DNA from 3 places in the Exiguobacterium sp. s46 genome. Region 1 is predicted to be linked to each of the others. Evidence: riboswitches for the same ligand, from Rfam matches in the RefSeq annotation. Region 1 holds a riboswitch; each other region holds the start of a gene.

The links. Region 1 has a riboswitch for thiamine pyrophosphate ahead of thiD (bifunctional hydroxymethylpyrimidine kinase/phosphomethylpyrimidine kinase). Riboswitches for the same ligand answer to the same signal wherever they lie in the genome.
Region 2: it holds a riboswitch for thiamine pyrophosphate, as region 1 does, so the genes downstream of both, thiT (energy-coupled thiamine transporter ThiT) here and thiD (bifunctional hydroxymethylpyrimidine kinase/phosphomethylpyrimidine kinase) in region 1, are expected to answer to the same signal.
Region 3: it holds a riboswitch for thiamine pyrophosphate, as region 1 does, so the genes downstream of both, tenA (thiaminase II) here and thiD (bifunctional hydroxymethylpyrimidine kinase/phosphomethylpyrimidine kinase) in region 1, are expected to answer to the same signal.

What each region holds. Positions count from the first base shown of each region.
Region 1 is NZ_JACSMY010000004.1:102,386-106,532, forward strand. Features, by position in the region: gene KNQ08_RS15050 (murein hydrolase activator EnvC family protein) at 1-881, shown strand, start outside; TPP riboswitch at 945-1,055, shown strand; gene thiD (bifunctional hydroxymethylpyrimidine kinase/phosphomethylpyrimidine kinase) at 1,171-1,974, shown strand; gene thiM (hydroxyethylthiazole kinase) at 1,955-2,722, shown strand; gene thiE (thiamine phosphate synthase) at 2,712-3,350, shown strand; gene KNQ08_RS16915 (hypothetical protein) at 3,557-3,805, shown strand; gene KNQ08_RS15075 (ArsR/SmtB family transcription factor) at 3,861-4,147, shown strand, end outside.
Region 2 is NZ_JACSMY010000001.1:1,346,482-1,350,628, reverse strand. Features, by position in the region: gene pknB (Stk1 family PASTA domain-containing Ser/Thr kinase) at 1-456, shown strand, start outside; gene rsgA (ribosome small subunit-dependent GTPase A) at 482-1,387, shown strand; gene rpe (ribulose-phosphate 3-epimerase) at 1,390-2,046, shown strand; TPP riboswitch at 2,069-2,178, shown strand; gene thiT (energy-coupled thiamine transporter ThiT) at 2,240-2,800, shown strand; gene KNQ08_RS07175 (thiamine diphosphokinase) at 2,802-3,404, shown strand; gene KNQ08_RS07170 (amino acid permease) at 3,459-4,147, opposite strand, start outside.
Region 3 is NZ_JACSMY010000001.1:277,893-282,039, forward strand. Features, by position in the region: gene abc-f (ribosomal protection-like ABC-F family protein) at 1-1,372, opposite strand, end outside; gene KNQ08_RS01435 (DUF1002 domain-containing protein) at 1,649-2,530, opposite strand; TPP riboswitch at 2,724-2,830, shown strand; gene tenA (thiaminase II) at 2,905-3,600, shown strand; gene KNQ08_RS01445 (hypothetical protein) at 3,652-3,948, shown strand; gene KNQ08_RS01450 (glycoside hydrolase family 3 protein) at 3,979-4,147, opposite strand, start outside.

The DNA of each region.
Region 1 (4,147 bases):
AGGATTTAGGTGATTTATTCAGCCGTGTCATGGCGGGAAAAAAAATCGCTGAGCAAGACGATAAAATGATTTCGGATTACATCGCAACGCAACAAAAATTAGCAGAAGCAAAACAAGCGCTCGTTGAGAAAAAAGCGGAGCAAATGCAAGAAAAGAAAGTATTGATTGAACAAAAGAAAGCGTTAAAGCTTCAAATGAAAGAACGTAGTGCTACGCTGAAGAAATTACGAAAAGGAAAGACGAAGTTTACGACAGAACTATTAGACGCAAAAGAACTTCAAGCGACTCTCGAAGCGCAAGAACGTGCAATTGCGGCAGCGAAGGCAGCCGCTAAAGCAGCGGCTGAAAAAGCAGCAGCGGAGAAAGCGGCAGCCGAAAAAGCCGCTAAAGCGAATGCTCAAGCAGCAAAACAAGCAGGTAAGAGTTCAGAATCAACTGATTCTGTTGCCCCGCCCGTTGTTTCGAGTGGAGGGAAATTCGTTCGACCATCTTCTGGTGGAGTGTCGCAAGGATTCGGACCAGCAAGCGGCGCGAACGGTTATACGTTTCACAACGGTGTTGATTTCAGTGGTTCGGTCGGGTCTCCAATCGTCGCTGCAGCAGCTGGAACGGTCATTACAGCATCAGGTGGTGGACCTTACGGTAATCATGTCATGATTTCTCACTTCCTCGATGGACAAGTGTACACGACTGTCTACGCACATATGAGTTCATTATCGGTTCGTGCAGGACAAACGGTCTCTCAAGGTCAGCAAGTCGGGACACTTGGTAGTACAGGGAATTCAACAGGACCACACTTACATTTCGAACTACATGTCGGAGGATATCAATACAGTGCCTCTTCTCCTCTAAATGCAGTCAATCCATTAGCATATCTGTAATCAAAACGGGCTTCGGCTCGTTTTTTTTTCTTCTCTATGCTACAGTTAAGGCGAAACGAATACTTGAGCAACTAGGGGAGCTGGAGGAATCCGGCTGAGAGGAAAACCAATCTGTTTTCGACCCTATTACCTGAACTGGATAATACCAGCGTAGGAAAGTTGAGCCGAACGGATACCGGAATGCGTGTATAACGCTTTCGTATAGCGTCGACTGCTTTTTTACAGCGGTCGACGCTTTTTTTGTCGGTCACGACTCCCTTACATTGCTCGATGGGAAGGTGAAAAGAACATGAAACATGTACTGACGATTGCAGGATCCGACTCCGGTGGTGGAGCTGGGATTCAAGCAGATTTAAAAACCTTTTCGGCTTTAGGGGTTTATGGAATGAGCGTCCTGACAGCCGTCACGGCGCAAAATACGTTGGGTGTTCAAGCGGTGGAAGAGTTATCCCCAGAAATCGTAGATGCCCAGTTAACGTCGATTTTTTCAGACATTCGTGTCGATGCGATCAAAATCGGGATGGTCTCGAATGCGCAGACGATTCGTGTCATTGCTAGACATCTCGGCAAACAGACAGTTCCTATCATATTAGATCCCGTCATGGTCGCTAAAGGTGGTCATGCCCTATTGCGGACGGAAGCTGAACAAGCATTGATTTCAGAACTTCTGCCGCTTGCGACACTCGTTACACCGAATTTACCGGAAGCGGAGCGGTTAACAGGACGATCAGTGACCAATCTAGAGGAAATGCAACTGGCGATGCATCAATTGGCTACACAGACAGGGGCAGTATTACTAAAAGGTGGACATCTCTCAGGAGCTGCGACGGATTTGTTGTTTGATGGGGAAGTGGAACATCGTTTCACATCGGAACGGTTAGACAATCAACATACTCATGGAACTGGTTGTACCTTATCTGCAGCGATTGCAGCACGGATGGCGCTTGGAGAAGATTTACAAGATAGTGTACGACAGGCGAAAAACTATGTCACGGAGGCAATTCGTCATGGATTTGCTCTCGGACAAGGTATTGGACCGACACATCATTTTCACTCACTTTGGAGGGATACACATGTTTACGACCATTCTTGAACACAAACCACTCATTCACCATCTGACGAACACGGTTACGATCAACGACTGCGCAAACGTCACACTCGCTGTTGGAGCATCACCTGTCATGGCGGAAGATATTCGCGAAGTAGAAGAGATGGTTAGACTCGCACAAGCCCTCGTCTTAAACATTGGTACGATCGATGCAGACATGCAAGCAGCTCAACGACTTGCAGCCCGTGAAGCGGAACGTTTGAATGTCCCGATCGTTCTTGATCCAGTTGGAGCAGGGGCAACGACATTACGTACTGCCTTTTCTAAAGAACTCATTGATCTCGGGTGTACGGTCATTAAAGGAAATGCTTCTGAAATCAAGACGTTACTTGGGGAAGATGGGCGAACTAAGGGAGTCGATGCTGCGGGAGATGCAATGATGGATCGAGAAAGTATTCGTGCATTCGCTCGCAAACACAAATCTGTCCTCGTCGTGACAGGTCCGAACGACTATATCACGGATGGAACGCGCGAAATGGAATTACATGTAGGAACACCTCGTCTAGGAGATATCACGGGTACTGGCTGTATGACGGCCTCCTTGATTGCGAGCTTCCTCGGTGCAGGATATACAGCGTTTGAGGCGGCTGTTCACGGAACATTCGTCATGGGAAAAGCAGGAGAACAAGCAGCCTCCGCGCAAGGTCTTGGTGATTTTAAACGAGAGTTGTTCAATGCCATCAGCCTCATGACGGTACAAGATCTTGTGGAGGTGACAGAACGTGTCAATTGATTACTCCATCTATGCAGTGACGGATCGTCGGTACCATCCTGGAGTCGCGATCGAGACGGTCGTTGAGGAAGCCATTTTAGGTGGTGCAACGATCGTGCAACTACGGGAAAAAACAGCACAAGGAAAGGAATTCTTTGATCAGGCAGTTCGGTTGAAAGCACTCACGGATCGGGAAGACATTCCTTTGATCATCAATGATCGGATTGATATCGCGTTACTCGTCGGAGCTGGTTTGCATATCGGACAAGAAGACATTCCTTTAACCGCAGCACGTCGCCTTTTACCAGATGCCGTGATTGGTGTGTCGGTAGCAACCGTTGCACAAGCGATTGAAGCAGAACGAGACGGAGCATCTTATTTAGGCGTGGGGTCTCTATTTGCGACGTCATCCAAAGCGGACGCTGATTCCATGTCGCATACGATGCTTCAGGCGATTCGGGAAGCTGTACGATTACCCCTAATCGGTATTGGTGGAATCACAGCAACGAATGTCTCCTCTCTGCCTATCCCGCTAGAAGGGTATGCCGTCATCTCAGAAATTTTTGCTAAAGAAGATCGGCAACTCGCTGCGCAGCAAATGACAGATGCTGTGCGTGAATGGCATCAATCACTTCAGAACAGGGTATAATCCGTTCAGAGGTGATTGTATTGAAATGGCAGACGATCCGTTTTCGCGGCTATTGGATTCGATATCGGTTAGAACCACAAATCATTCGAGTCGATAATCAGGGGATCTACCATCTAGGAAAAGTCTTATTTCCACATCCTAATCGTATATCTTATGAGATGGCCCTTTTATTGAAAGAAAAGTATGAAAGACGCTACAAACGTCCGTTGTATATTAAAACGAGCTCGATTGCGACGGAAATTTGGGGACATACTCATTTAGATATTTATTACCGGGCACTTCTTCATCTACCGATTCCGACGCGACTTCGTCAACGTTATACGAATCGATTAGAAAGCACGAAAGTCATTGACATCGGCGTACGCGCTGTCGATCAAAATCGAATTGTCTGGGATATTGGAGATTACGTAGGAGGATGGTTCGTGTTTTGGCTCATTCGCAGACGAATGCGCTGAACTTGCAATGTCCCGTTTCTCATGGTGCAATATAAGTAGAAACGAGGTGACGGACATGGACATTCCCCGTTGTGAAACGATTGCGATTGATGAACAACGTGCGTCTGAAATCGGACATATCGTTGATACGATTCCGACGCTTGAAATCGGAAAGCTATTTAAGATTCTTTCGGATGCGACACGACTGCGAATCGTTTATGCGCTGACGATCGAAGAAGAACTATGCGTTTGTGATGTCTCGGCCTCTGTCGACTGTTCGATCGCGACAGCGTCGCATCATCTTCGATCTTTGTTGAAACAAGGACTCGTCAAGTTTCGAAAAGACGGTAAAGTCGTCTATTA
Region 2 (4,147 bases), on a different contig from region 1:
ACGAACTTATCGAGTGATGAAGCAAAAGCGTATCTCGATGAAATGGGTCTCGACGGCACGTTTGAACAAGAATTTTCAAGTGACGTCAAGCTCGATCAAGTCATTCGTCAATTCCCGCAAGCAGGAGCACAAGTCGAACCGAACGACTCCGTGACGGTGTTCATCTCAAAAGGTGAGGAAGAAAAAACGGTGACGGCAACGTTCCCTGAAAAGGTCGTCTATGATGCGGTCAGCGAGAACGAGGACGAGGAACCACCGAAACAAGTCATCCGGATTGAGACGGAAGACGCGAAAGGGAAGCGGACCGTCATCGAGGAATCGATTGATCAAGATGAGACATTCGACGTGCCGGTGACGATTGATCCAGGAGAAGAAGGAAAAATTACGATCTATAAAGACGATACGGTGTATCGTTCAAAAACCATCACGTACAATCAAGCAAAAGACGCACAATGAATGTGATGAAAAAGGAGTGCATAGGATGACGGAACAACGCATCGAAGAGAATCGAGAAGGAACGATCATACGTCTGCAGGGTGGCTTTTATGATGTCATGACACCAGAAGGAGAGGTACGTTCACGGGCAAGAGGGAATTTCCGAAAACGCGGCATCAGTCCAGTCGTCGGAGACGAGGTCGTTCTTCATATCGAAAGTGAGACAGGATATATTCTCGAAGTGAAGGAGCGGGACAACTTTTTAGTACGCCCTCCAGTCGCGAATATCGACCAGGCATTGCTCGTCGTCTCGGCGGCAGAACCTGATTTTTCAGCGCACTTGCTCGACCGATTTCTCGTTTTGATCGAAGCGAAGGAAATTCAACCCGTCATCCTATTGACGAAGATGGATTTGCTGGACGATGTTAAAGGACCGGCTGTCCGAGAGGCGATTGCCGCTTACCGGAAGATTGGGTATACGGTCATCGAGACATCAAGTGAGACGTTGGCAGGTATTGAGCAAGTCCGTCCGTTACTTGCTGGAAAAACGAGCGTTCTCGCCGGACAATCCGGTGTCGGGAAAAGTTCATTGCTCAATGCACTGGAACCCTCTCTTGATTTAGAAACAAGTGCGATCTCGAAATCACTCGGACGCGGACGTCATACGACGCGCCACGTCACATTGATGCCGCTTGCCGAAGGATTGATTGCCGATACGCCAGGTTTCTCGAACCTCGATTTTCCGTATGATATGGAAATCGAGGATGTACGGTGGAGTTTCCCTGAATTCGTGGCTGTACAAGACGATTGTAAATACCGAGGTTGCTTGCATTTGAATGAACCCGGTTGTGCCGTCAAGGAAGCAGTCGAAGCTCAAGAAATCATGTCCTCTCGTTATGAGAACTATGGTATGTTTATAGACGAAATCAAGAATCGAGCCCGGAGGTATTGAAGATGATTAAAATTGCACCATCTATCTTATCAGCAGATTTTGCGAATCTCGAGCGTGATGTCAAAGCAGTCGAAGCAGCAGGCGCGGACTATATCCATTTCGATGTCATGGACGGTCAGTTCGTACCGAACATCTCGTTTGGATTACCTGTGCTTAGCAGTTTACGTCAAAAGACGGATATGATTCTCGATGTCCATTTGATGATCGACCAGCCAGAACGTTTCGTTGAAGATTTCGTCAAGGCAGGGGCAGACATCGTGACGTTCCACGTCGAAGCGACGAATCATGTCCATCGTGTCTTGCAACAAATCAAAGCAGCGGGTGCAAAGGCAGGGGTCGTCTTGAATCCCCATACGCCATTATCAACGATTGAACACGTCCTTGAGGATGTCGATATGGTATTATTGATGACGGTCAATCCGGGCTTTGGTGGACAAGCCTTCATCGAGCGTGTCATGCCGAAACTCGCAGCACTCGCGCAAATGAAAGCAGATCGTGGGCTGACATTTGAAATCGAGATTGACGGTGGCGTTAATCCGGAAACGGCAAAGCTTTGCATCGATAACGGTGCGAACGTTCTCGTCGCTGGATCGGCAATCTACAATGCACCAGATTATGCGGAAGCGATTACTAGCATTCGTCAAGGGGCTGCCGTATAATAAGAACGAGAAAACGAAATATGATGACCGCAAGGGGTGTCGCTTGAAAAGCGGCTGAGAGGAGTCTTTTAGACTTTAACCCTTCGAACCTGTTCCGTTCAAACGGACGTAGGGATGTGGCGCACGCAGGCAGTACGGCGTTCGTCGTACTGCCTTTTTGCGTCCTCTCGTACAATGAAGGAGGAAAAATAGCATGAAACGGTTACAAATGATGATGGAAATTGCCATCTTCGCCAGTCTCGGAGTCGTCTTTGATTTACTGATTCCATTCAAAATGCCACAAGGTGGCTCGATCAGCTTAGCGATGTTACCGATCTTCGTCATGGCATTTCGCCACGGTGTCGTCGGAGGTGTCGTCACGGGAGCACTTGTTGGTACGATTCAATTGATGTTTGCCCCACAAGTCTTGACGATCGTTCAACCGATGCTTGACTATACGATTGCGTATGGTGTCGTCGGATTAAGTGGTCTGTTCGCGCGTCAAGTCAGACTAGCCGCGCGCAATGGACAAAAGAAAAGCTTGATGGCGTTCGTTCTCCTTGCGACGTTATTAGGAGCAGGGCTCCGTTATATCTGTCATGTCATCAGCGGAATCGTATTTTTTGCCAAGTATGCAAAAGGTCCAGTCGTGGAGTACTCTTTCGTCTATAATGCAACGTATATGGTTCCTTCGTACATTTTATGTGGAATCGTAGCAGGAATTTTATTCACGACTGCACCACGCTTACTACGTTATTCGGCACGAGGCGTCTGAGATGCGGGCGATTCTCGTCTGTGCCGGTCCACAAGAAGAAGTGCCGGATTTACGGACGTTTTGTCAGCCGGGTGATTTTATCGTCGGTGTCGATGGTGGTGTTCAGACGATTGAATCGTTTGGGCTGACATGCGACCTGACGATTGGTGATTTTGATTCGCTTGGTTATGTACCAGAAGGGGCAATCGTTCATCCGGCCGAGAAAGATGAGACGGATCTCGAACTGGCACTTCGTACAGCATCAGAGATGAAACGGTTTGAGGATACCATCATCATCGGGGCGACAGGTGGGCGGCTCGACATGACCGTCCAAAATGTGTACCTGTTGAAGCGATATCCAGAGACCAGACTCGTGACGAAACGAGAAGAGGTGCGATACTTGGCTGAGGGAACGTATGCAGTCGAAGCAGGGAGCTATCATTATCTTTCTTTCATTCCACTCGTACCATCGACTTTAAGCTTATCCGGAGTCAAATATCCACTCGATGCACATCCCGTACCCGTCGGAGGTTCCTTGACCGTTAGTAATGAATGGCGTGCGTCAGAAGCGAAAGTAGAGCTCCACCAAGGAGAACTATTGATGATGCGGACGCTTAAGGAATAGAACAATCATATGAAAGAGGCCGTGGACAAATCCACGGCCTCTTTTTGTATGAAATTATTCTTCGAGTTGAGAAGGGGCGACACGGATGTCGCTTTGGGCGGATAGATGTTTTCCTTTGACGAAGAGATGATAACTTCCCCACATGACGAGGAAGAAAGGAACACCGATGTATAGAGCGATTCGTTGATCCGCTTGAAACGCAAGACTGACGAGGACGACGACGTTTAACGTCAGCGAAATCAGTGGTAACACCGGATAGAGTGGTGTCTTGAATTTCAGTTCGGATAAATCGTGTCCGTTTCGGACGAACTGACGACGAAACGCGAGCTGAGAAGCAGAGATGGAAATCCAGCCGACTTGAGCGCCAAGTCCGGCTAAGGACAAGAGCCAAATGAAGACGGTATCCTCTGCGAAAAACGCGGTCAGGAGCGATAACATCGCAAACATCATCGTAAAGAGTAAAGCGCGCATCGGCACACCACGTGCATTGACGTAAGATAATTTCTTTGAAATCATCCCTTCTTGCGCCATCGCCCATAACATCCGAGTCGCCGCATATAATCCGGAGTTTCCGACGGACAATAGTGCCGTCAAGACGACGATGTTCATCAAATCAGCAGCGTACGGAATACCAATCGCATCAAAGACCATGATGAACGGACTGCTGACTCCGCCAGCTGTTTCATACGGAATTAATGCACCAACGATCGTAATCGATAAGACGAAGAAGATGAACGTCCGCC
Region 3 (4,147 bases), on a different contig from region 1:
GTTGCAATCGCACACGTTCGCCTCCGCTCAGTGACAAAATGGACCGAAAGACAGTTGGTCCAAAGAACAGGAACCGGGCTAGGATATGGCGGGCTTCCGCTTCTGGAACGGCAATCCGGTCTCTAAACCAGTCGATTAACCGCGCGTCCTCCTCGAAATGGGCATGCTGGGACAAGTAACCGATCCGATTCGATGGTCCACGCGTGAGTGTGCCTGCGTCTGGTGATAATTCGTCAAGCAGCAGTGAGAGCAACGTCGATTTCCCGCTCCCATTCGTTCCGACGATCGCGATCCGATCCTGTGCCATGATCTCGAACGAGACTTCATCAAAAATGTGACGGGTTCCGTAAGCAAACGAGAGTTCTTCAGCGCGAAAGACGACTTGGCTCGAGTGATCAGTGGAAGAGAAGGAGACATCAGCGGTTTTGGCTTCGAGTTGTGGTCGTTTAATCCGTTCGATCCGCTCGAGTGCTCGTTCCATTGATTTTGCTTTACGGAATAATTTCTCACTCGGTGGAGACGCTTCGTTTGCCCATTGCCGGAGTCGACGAATCGCTTCCTTCATTTTCTTTATTTTTTTCTGTTGCTCTTGGTAGGCGTGGAACTGTTCCATCAAGCGACGTTCTCGTTCGACGACGAACGCGCTGTAATTCCCTATATAGGTTGTCAGTTCACCGTCCTCGAGTTCAACGATCGAGGTGACGACGGCGTCTAAGAAGACCCGGTCGTGAGAGACGAGCAGGATGGTTCCTGTGTAGTCCCGTAAGAACTGCTCTAGCCATTCCACGGCAGCTAAATCAAGATGGTTCGTCGGTTCGTCAAGAATGAGCAGATTTGGCTCCATGAGTAACATGCGACCGAGACAAATCTTCGTCTGTTCACCACCGCTCAACTGGTGGAAAGGACGAGTGAGTAACGGACGAAGGTGTAACCCGTTCACCATGCGCTCGATTTTCGAGTCGAGTAGATAGCCATCCTTTTGTTCGAACGCATTCGTCGCTTCCGCATATCGTGCGAGTAACGCATCCAGATTCTCTGGTGCTGTCGCCATCATTTGCTCCAACTGTTGCATCCGAGAACGGATCGCGAGGATGTCTTCAAACGCTGTCCAAAGGACGTCGAGTCCGGTCATCGTCTCACTATATACAGGAAGTTGTTCCAAATAGCCGATCGTCAAACCGCTCTTTTGATAGATGACACCACCGTCCGGTTGCTCAAGGCGAGCGAGCAAGCGGAGTAATGTCGTCTTGCCACTCCCGTTTCGTCCAATTAGACCGACACGGTCGTGTTCGTTTAAGAAGAGGGAAACATCCGTTAAGATCGTTTCGCCTCCGAATTGTTTGGTTAGGTGTTGAATGTCGCAAATCATCATAATCAATTGATCCTTTCGCGCGCATCAAAAAAAGGAGAGCGCAAATAGCACTCTCCATCACGTGTGAAAGATGCGCTTTGCTGTATTTTTCAATCATGAAGTTCTAAAAAAGGGCAGAGGGGTGCCTTAGAACGCCATTCCATGAAAAATCGCGCGCAACAGATACAATTGTTCCATCAACCAGTGTTTGCACGCGGCAAAGTCCATCTTTTCACACCACCTTTCGTTTCAGATATCTCTAGTTTACTATTTTTTTGTCAGTTACGGAAGTCTGAATTATTTGAACACGCCAGCGATTGAACTGAAGAAGTCACTGAGTCCATCGAATAATTTAGCGAAGAAACCTTTCGTTTCTTCTGATGTTGCGAACGCGTGGATGTCTTGCCCCGCATTTTTCAAACCACTCTCGATTTGTCCCCAGTTGATGTTCGCTTGCTCCATTTGATTGAATAGATTCGTCAACCGGTCCATTTGTGCGTCAGACAACTGGATATTGTTGTTTTGAATGACTTGGACGATCAGGTTTTCGATCTCGACTTTGGTTTCCGGTTTTTGATTGGCGATCTCAGCCTTGATCTCATTCATTAAGTCAGCGACTTTATCCGTGCCGACCGTTTTTCCGACGTCTGATGTGACCGATAATTCTTGCTGTGCTAAATCCTTGCGTTCGTCACTTAACTTAATTCCAGTCTCAGCGGAAGTTTGATCGTACGCTTTCATGATTCCTGTCAGTGCCGATGTCCCGGTCACCTTGTAGGGAGAAGTGATCGTGATATCGGCATCTTTGACACCCGCTGTGACGAGAGCGTTGAGATACATATCCTTTGTCACCCATGTGATGTTCTCCGTCGAGACGGAAAGTCCATCACCTTTTTCCGTCAGTTCGATCTTAGCCGACGAATACATGTTGCCACCTTTTTGCGACTGTGGAATGTTTTTCCCGAGATATTTTTCTTCGTCAGCAGAAGTGGCGATGATCGGTGTGATGCCTTCCGGTGCATTGAGACGGGAAAGCACCCATGCTTTATCCTTTGCGCCGAGCGACTCCCCGAGTGTGACGATCGTCTTATCGACGACTTGTTCGGCAGATGCGGCTGTCGGGAGTAATAGAGCAGAAGCGATAACGGCTGACGCCATGATTTTTGTTGGTGTATGCATAATGAAATCCTCCAATTGTAAGTAACAGAATGAATTATAGTATCAGGTACTAAAGTTAGTGTACGAGAACGAAAGAAGTTCGGAATCGGTCTGTAGATGGAGACGGCATCCGTCTTCTGACACTCCATAGTATAGCGAAAAGAGGACAACTTGACTTCCGTTTTCAGCATGCTATAGTGGATGGGAATCGAATAATGACCACTAGGGGAGTCGGTAGACCGACTGAGACGAACGAAGACGTTCGGACCCTTTGAACCTGATTAAGTTCGTACTTACGGAGGGAAGTGGCGTCAAGTCTTGTTCTTCTTGCGCCATGCCCGTGTGTTTCGGGGTGGTGTTTTTTCGTTTCATAACTAAACGAGGAGGATGAGATCATGACATTCACACAAGAAATCAAACAAGCGGCACAAGCGTACTGGGATAGTAGTTTTACGCACCCATTCGTACAAGGAATCGGGGAGGGGACGTTACCGCTCTCGAAATTTCGGCATTACGTCATGCAGGATGCCTATTACTTAAAACACTTTGCGAAGATTCAAGCGAAGGCAGCGTCAAAAGCAGACGACTTCGCGACGATCGCGACACTTGCCGAACATGCTACTTCGACTTACGAGGCAGAGTTGAGCTTACATCAATCATTTTTTGAGCCGCTCGGTATTACGGAAGCAAATCTTGAAGCATTTGAACCGGCACCGACAGCATATGCGTATGTCTCCCACATGCATCACGCGAGTGAAGGAACGCTCGGTGAGACGATTGCTGCTATCTTGCCATGTTACTGGTTGTATTATGAAGTCGGACAGCAATTACTGACGTGTACTCCGGAAGAAAAAATCTATCAGCAATGGATCGACACGTACAGCTCGGAATGGTTTGAAAAGGTCGTCTTTGAACAGATTGCACGGCTTGATGCACTGGCGGAACAAGCGAGCCCGACGGAACGCGAGCGGATGAAACGTCATTTCGTGACAAGTTGTTACTATGAGTTACTCTTCTGGCACATGGGGTGGACGGAAGAGACGTTCACGTCGGTCTACGAAAAGATTCCAGCACGCCCGGTATCTTCTTAAACCAGTAGATGGTAGAATTAGGAATACCATCTGGTGAAAGTAGGGATTGGAATGGAAATCGTAGTCATCGCACTCGTGATCCTCGCGGCATATGCTATGCAACGAATGCTTGGTAAAGTCAAAGTAAGATTTGTAGGACTTATCATCCCAACGTTGATTGTGTTATCCGGTATATCCGCATCGACTCGAAACTTCAAGGTAGCGTATAGCATGGGAAGCTATATTTCTGCTGTTCTTGTCATCGTCGTCTATGCACTGCTGACTTATTGGTTATACCGCGTCTACCATCGTGCGAAAGAAGAAACTGAATATCCGTATCAATCATTAAAAGACCGAGGCATCCTTTAAGGAGCTTCGGTCTTTTGGTGTATCACGTCATCATTTTTTCCAGTTTTTAAAGCCGTCACCGAATTCGAGATGCAGTTGATCGGTAAAGACACCGTTCTGAAAGACCGGCACATCAACCGGTAAAGTGCCTTGCGGTTTGAACGTTCCGAAGATCGCTCGGATACCTGCAGGCAGGTTCGGTCCCGCTGATTTTAGATTG